DNA from 2 places in the Vogesella sp. XCS3 genome. Region 1 is predicted to be linked to the other one. Evidence: riboswitches for the same ligand, from Rfam matches in the RefSeq annotation. Region 1 holds a riboswitch; the other holds the start of a gene.
The links. A riboswitch is a leader RNA that binds a small molecule or an ion and turns the genes downstream of it on or off. The one in region 1 is predicted to bind thiamine pyrophosphate.
Positions count from the first base shown of each region.

Region 2: linked by a shared signal. The riboswitch ahead of LCH97_RS06365 (thiamine ABC transporter substrate binding subunit) and the one ahead of thiC (phosphomethylpyrimidine synthase ThiC) in region 1 are both predicted to bind thiamine pyrophosphate.

Region 1 is NZ_CP085530.1:2,728,724-2,732,120, forward strand. Features, by position in the region: gene thiC (phosphomethylpyrimidine synthase ThiC) at 1-1,441, opposite strand, end outside; TPP riboswitch at 1,545-1,679, opposite strand; gene LCH97_RS13025 (protein-L-isoaspartate O-methyltransferase) at 1,809-2,468, shown strand; gene LCH97_RS13030 (rhodanese-like domain-containing protein) at 2,468-2,794, shown strand; gene ung (uracil-DNA glycosylase) at 2,870-3,397, shown strand, end outside.
Region 2 is NZ_CP085530.1:1,353,344-1,356,740, reverse strand. Features, by position in the region: gene LCH97_RS06375 (DUF1501 domain-containing protein) at 1-175, opposite strand, end outside; gene LCH97_RS06370 (DUF1800 family protein) at 186-1,523, opposite strand; TPP riboswitch at 1,635-1,729, shown strand; gene LCH97_RS06365 (thiamine ABC transporter substrate binding subunit) at 1,785-2,798, shown strand; gene LCH97_RS06360 (iron ABC transporter permease) at 2,920-3,397, shown strand, end outside.

The DNA of each region.
Region 1 (3,397 bases):
CGATGGCGCTGGTGATGTGGTCGTAGCCGGGGGCGATGTCGGTGGTGAGCGGGCCCAGGGTGTAGAACGGCGCTTCGTGGCACCATTCCAGCTCTTTATCCATATTCTCTTTGATGAGCTGCATCGGCACGTGGCCGGGGCCTTCGATCATCACTTGTACGTCGTGCTGCCAGGCGATTTGCGTGAGCTCGCCCAGGGTTTTGAGCTCGCCCAGCTGCGCGGCGTCGTTGGCGTCCCAGGCACTGCCGGGGCGCAGGCCGTCGCCCAGGCTGAAGGCCACGTCGTAGGCCTTCATGATGTCGCAGATCTCGGCAAAGTGCGTGTACAGGAAGTTTTCCTGGTGATGCGCCAGACACCATTTGGCCATGATGGAGCCGCCGCGCGACACGATGCCGGTCATGCGGCCGGCGGTCATCGGTACGTAGCGCAGCAGCACGCCGGCGTGGATGGTGAAGTAGTCCACGCCCTGCTCGGCTTGCTCGATCAGCGTGTCCTTGAAAATTTCCCAGGTCAGGTCTTCGGCCTTGCCGTTGACCTTTTCCAGCGCCTGGTAGATGGGTACGGTGCCGATGGGTACCGGGCTGTTGCGCAGGATCCACTCGCGGGTTTCGTGGATGTTCTTGCCGGTGGACAGGTCCATGATGGTGTCGGCGCCCCAGCGGATGCCCCAGGTCATTTTGTCCACTTCTTCGCTGATCGACGACGTTACCGCGCTATTGCCGATATTGCCGTTGATTTTTACCAGGAAGTTGCGGCCGATGATCATCGGCTCGCTTTCGGGGTGGTTGATGTTGTTGGGGATGATGGCGCGGCCGGCGGCGATTTCCTGGCGCACGAACTCGGCGGTGATGGTGTCCGGCAGCTGGGCGCCAAAGCTGTGGCCGGCGTGCTGGCGCGTCATCAGCTCTAGCAGGCGGGTGTTGCCTGTGGCCTGGAGCGACTCGATATAGGCCTGGCGGTTCAGGTTTTCGCGGATGGCGACGTATTCCATCTCGGGGGTGATGATGCCGCGGCGGGCGTAGTGCATCTGGGTCACGTTCAGGCCGGGCTTGGCGCGGCGCGGCTGGCGCGTCAGGTTAAAGCGCAGGTCGGCCAGCTTGGGGTCGGCTTCGCGGGCGCGGCCGTAGTCGCTGGACAGGCCGGGCAGCAGCTGGGTGTCGTCGCGTTCGGTAATCCAGGCGGCACGCAGCGCCGGCAGGCCGGAGCGGATGTCGATCTGCGCGTGCGGGTCGGTGTAGGGGCCGCTGGTGTCGTATACATAGATGGGCGGGTTGGCTTCGCCACCAAACTGTGTGGGCGTGTCGGCCTGGCTGATTTCGCGCATCGGCACGCGGATATCGGGGCGGCTGCCGCCAACGTAGATCTTGCGGGAATTAGGCAGTGGCTGGATGGCGGCGGAATCCACTACCATCTGGGTGTTCAGTGTTGCAGGCGCGTTCATCGGTGCGGGTTCTCCAAGGCGATGAAACGGCGCAAGGAGCGGCCCGGGCTGGCCCGGCTGCAAGGTTGGCCGCAAGCCGGGCGGAACAAGGCGCGGCGGGCGGTGTCTGCAGATTACGCTTCCCTACGCCGGTATTATCCGGGTCAGGTTCGAAGGGTAACTCTCACCCGCCGCACTTATGCCATCTGCACATTGGTGCGAATGGTACACAAGCGCCGCAGGACCCCTAGCGATGCTGTGAAGGTAAGGTAAATGTGGGATAATCGCAAGTTGCCATCTAGTGGACGATTGTGGAAGCGGGGTTGCCACAGCCCGGCTTTCAGAATCGCCCTTAGTCTATTTGTCTTGGATCCCCCGGAGTTTCCGAATGAATTTCGAACAAGCCCGTTTCAACATGGTTGAGCAGCAAATCCGTCCGTGGGATGTGCTCGACACCTCCATTCTCGACCTGCTGTTTCACGTGAAGCGCGAAGACTTCGTGCCGGTAGAAAAGCGCCAGCTGGCGTTTGTGGACATGCAGCTGCCACTGGAAAACGGCACCGCCATGCTGGAGCCGAAAGTCGAAGCCCGTCTGCTGCAAGACCTGCAAGTAAAAGCCAGCGACAAGGTACTGGAAGTGGGTACCGGTAGCGGCTACCTCACCGCCCTGCTGGCCGCTGTGAGCCAGCACGTGTACAGCGTGGACCTGGACGCCGAGCAAAGCGAACGTGCTGCGGCCAACCTGAAAACCGCCGGCATCCGCAACGTGACCCTCAGCGTGGGTAACGGTATCGAAGGCCTGCCAGGCCAGGCCCCGTTCGACGTGATCTGCGTTGGCGGCTCCACCCCGGTAGTGCCCGAAGCGCTGAAAGCCCAGCTGGCCGTAGGTGGCCGCCTGGCCGTGATCGTGGGCGATGCCCCGGTGATGATTGCCAAGGTCATTACCCGTGTGGGCGAAAACGCCTACCAGGAAGCGGTAAGCTTCGACACCAACCTGCCGCGCCTGCAGCAGCTGGACGCCATCGAGCCGTCGCGCTTCAGCTTCTGATGATCCGCGAAATCAACGCCGTAGAGCTGGCGGCCTGGCTGGCAGACAGCAGCCGCCCCCAGCCCTACCTGCTGGACGTGCGCGAAGACTGGGAAGTGGCGCTGTGCCGCATCCCCGGCTCGCAGCAGATCGTCATGCACCTGATTCCGTTGCGCCACAACGAGCTGCCGGACGACGCGCCCATTGTTACCATCTGCCACCACGGCGTGCGTAGCTTCCAGGTAGGCCTGTTCCTGCAGAACGCCGGTTTCGAGCAGGTGCTGAGCCTGCGCGGCGGCGTGGAAGCCTGGGCCAACGATGTGGACCCGAGCATGGCGCACTACTGAGCGCCCGTTGCTGTACCGCCAAGCCGCCCCTGTCGGGCGGCTTTGTTTTTGCCTTTTTTCTACTGGAAACTTGCCATGCACTACCTCGCCCCCGCCCTGGCCACCCTGCCCGCCGCCTGGCAAGCCGTGCTGCAGCAGCCGGCTATTGCAGCCAATTTGCAGCAAATTGAGGCCAAGCTCGCCGAACGTGCCGCTGGCGGTGCCGTCATCTACCCGCCGGCCGGGCAGATATTCCACGCGCTGCAGCACGTAGACCCGGCCGCCGTGCGCGTGGTGATCCTGGGGCAAGATCCCTACCACGGCGCCGGCGAGGCGATGGGGCTGAGCTTTTCGGTACCGGCCGGGGTGAAGATCCCGCCCAGCCTGCGCAATATGTACAAGGAGCTGGCCAGCGACCTTGGCATCGCGCCTGCCAGCCACGGCGACCTGACCCACTGGGCGCAACAGGGGGTGCTGCTGCTGAACACCTCGCTGACGGTGGAAGCCGACTGCGCCGGCAGCCACGGCAAGTTCGGCTGGCAGGCGGTGACCGACGCGCTGATCGACGCGGTGAACGCGCACAACCCCGGCTGCGTGTTTTTGCTGTGGGGTAACTGGGCGCAG
Region 2 (3,397 bases), 1.4 Mb from region 1:
TGTAGTCGGGGCTGGCGTAGGGGATGACGGTATTCAAGCCGTCGTTGCCGCCCTTGAGCTCTACCAGCACCAGCAGGCGCTGGTAACCGGCGGGCGCGATGGCGTAGGCGAGACCCGGCAGCTGTACGGTCAGCAGGCCGGCGCCGAGGGTGGCGAGAAACTGTCGTCTTTGCATGGTGGTGTCCTTATTGCAGCTGCCAGGCCGGGTCTTGCAGCAGCTGGCGTAGCGCCTGTAGCGGTGCGGCCGGGGCGGGGTTGGCCGCAGGCAGTGCCGGTAGCCAGCTGGCAGCGGTCGGGTGCTGTTGTAGCCAGTCCGGTGCGATCTGTGGCCGCGGCTTGTTGCCGCCAGGGCGCGTCAGGCTGTCCAGAAACTGTTTGCGCAGCAGCAGGCTGTCGCTGTTGACCCAGGCATCGCCGCCGGGCCAGCCGCGCACATTGGGCGGGTCGAACAGGTCTTGCCCCAGGCGGCGGTTTTGTACGGCCAGCGCTTGCCAGTCGGAGACGGCAATGCCGAAGGTGGCTACGGTGCCCACTGTCAGCTCCACCGGCGATTTCACTTGCTGGCCGCTGCTGTGCCAGAACGCCGGGGTGAGCAGCAGGGCGCGTACCAGCGGCTTGATCTGGTAGTCGCGGGCAAAACTGGCGGCCAGCCGGTTCACGGTGGCCTCGTCCGGCGTAGGCGATACCAGGTACAGCCACAGCTTGCGGGTGATGAAGAGGGCGGTGGCTGGCTGCGCCAGCAGCGTGTCCAGCACCGCGTCGCCGTCCAGCGCGCCGCTACGGCCCAGTACTGTCTTGGCGCCGTCGTCGTGGCGGCGCGGGCGGAATACCGGCTCGCCGCTGTCTGGGTCCAGTTGCCAGCCGGTGAAGGCGCGCGCGGCGTCGCGGATGTCCTGCTCGCTGTAGTGGCCTTCGCCCAGCGTGAACAGCTCCATCACCTCGCGGGCAAAGTTCTCGTTGGCCTCGCCTTTGCGGCTGCCGGCGGTGTCGAGGTAGCGCAGCATGGCCGGGTCACGCGCGATGTCGTGCAGCAGGGTGGCAAAGTTGCCTAGCGCTTCGCGCCGCAGCAGCGTGTTCTGGCGGTACATCAGCTGCGCGCTTTTGACCTTGCTCTGGCCGGACACGAAATGGCCGTGCCAGAACAGGGTGAGTTTTTCGGTGACCGGGCTGGGGGTGGTGGCCATTTCCTGCAGCCACCAGCCGCGCAGGGCGAGGCCGCGCCGGGTTTCGGTGTCACGCAGGGCTTTTTTTTCCTCTTCGCTCAGCTGTTTGCGCGGCGGGTGCAGCAGCGGCTCGGCGGTCCAGTCTGGCGGCGCCGTAGCCGGCACGGTGCGGCTGCTGGCCAGAATGCGGTCTACCGCGGCTTCGCGTTCCAGTGGCGCCAGCGCGGCCACCTGTGCAGGCGGTGCGCCAAAGCCGGTACGGCCAAGCAGCAGGCGGGCGCCCGCTTCGCCGATAGGGGCGGCCAGCACGGGCAGCGGCAGCAGCCACACCAGGGTGGCGAGTTTACGCAGCAAAAACATGGCATGTTCCTGATGGTTTGACCTATCAAGTATGGCGCTTATTTGTTGGCCGGATGTGAAGTGTGGGCAGGCAGGTGTTAACGAATGTGACACAAAGCTCTATACTCGCGGCTCGATCACCGGGGGTGCCTGCGCGTGCGGGCTGAGACATACCCCAGAACCTGATCTGGATAATGCCAGCGGAGGGAGCGTGATGGGCGTCTGCCCGTGTCCCGCTTTCTTTTTTGGTAGCGTCATCACCAAAAGAGGATGTCTGTAATGTTGAAGAAGTCTGTACTGCTGCTGGCTCTTGCCGGCCTGTCCCTGTCTGCCCTGGCCGCCGAGCTGCGCGTCATGACGCACAGCTCGTTCAGCCTGCCCAAAGACCGTATTGCCGAATTCGAGAAGCAAAACGGCGTGAAGCTGTCCATCGTCAAAGGCGGCGACGCTGGCGAGATGCTGAATAAACTGATCCTGACCCGCGCCAACCCGATTGCCGACGTGGTGTACGGCATCGACAATACGCTAATCGCCAAGGCCAGTGCCGCCGGCATTCTGGCGCCCACCAGCAGCAAGGTTGGCCGCACCGAAAAAGACGCCCAGCTGCCAGGCGCTGTAGCGGTGGATTACGGCTATGTCACGCTGAACTACGATAAAGCCTGGTTTGCCAAAGCCAAGCTGCCGCTGCCAGCCACGCTGGACGACCTGGCCAAGCCCGCTTACAAAGACCTGCTGGTGGTGCAGAACCCGGCCACGTCCAGCACCGGCCTGGCCTTTCTGCTGGCCACCATCGCCGACCGTGGTGAAGACGGCGCCTTCAAATGGTGGGAAAAAGTGCGCGATAACGGCCTGAAAGTCAGCAAGGGCTGGAGCGAGGCCTACTACACCGATTTCAGCCGCAACGGCGGCAGCCGCCCCATCGTGGTGAGCTACGCCACCAGCCCTGCGGCGGAAGTGTTCTACAGCAAGGAAAAAATCAGCGAATCGCCCACCGCCAACCTGCTGCTCAAAGGCGGCGTGTTCCTGCAAGTAGAAGGCGTGGCGCTGCTGAAGGGCGGCAAGGAGCCGCAGGCGGCGCAGGCGTTTGTGGACTTCCTGCGTAGCGAAGGCGTGCAAACCGGCCTGCAAACCAAGATGTGGATGTACCCGGCGGTAGCCGGTACCGCCATCGACCCGGTGTTTGCCCACGCGCAAAAACCGGCCAAGTTCAGCAACCCTGGCCTGGCAGCGATGAACAGCAAGACAGCCGGCTGGGTCAGCCGCTGGAACCGCCTGGTGGTGAAACAGGCCAACTGATGGCCACTGCGGCCAACCTTGGCCGCGGCACCGCGTAGCAAGGGCGCCTGCGGCGCCCTTGCGCCTTTGTACAGATACCGCACCCCATGACCCGTACCGCCAACCGACCCGACCCTTGCCGATGAACCGCTACCGTACCTTGCCAGCCTTGCTGCCGCTGGCCTTCCTGCTGCTGATGGTGGCCGCGCCGCTGGCGCGCCTGCTGCAGGAAGGCCACGCCGGTTTCAGCCTGGCGCTACTGCAGGGCAGCTATATCCAGTGGCGGCTGGCGTGGTCGCTAGGCCAGGCGCTGGCTACCTGCGCGCTGGCGCTGCTGATCGGCCTGCCGCTGGCCTGGGTGCTGGCGCGGTTCGATTTTGCCGGCCGCCGCCTGCTGCTGCGCATGCTGATGCTGCCCTTTGTCATGCCCACGCTGGTGGCCGGCATGGGGGTGCTGGCGCTGTTCGGCCCGCACGGTGTGGCCGGTGTCAATTTGCAGGACACGCCGTGGCTGCTGCTGTACGGCAACCTGTTCTACAACCTGCCGTTGCTGGTACGCGCCGGCGTCGACGGCCTAGAGCAGGTGCCGGCCAGCCGGCTGGCGGTGGCGCGCACGCTGG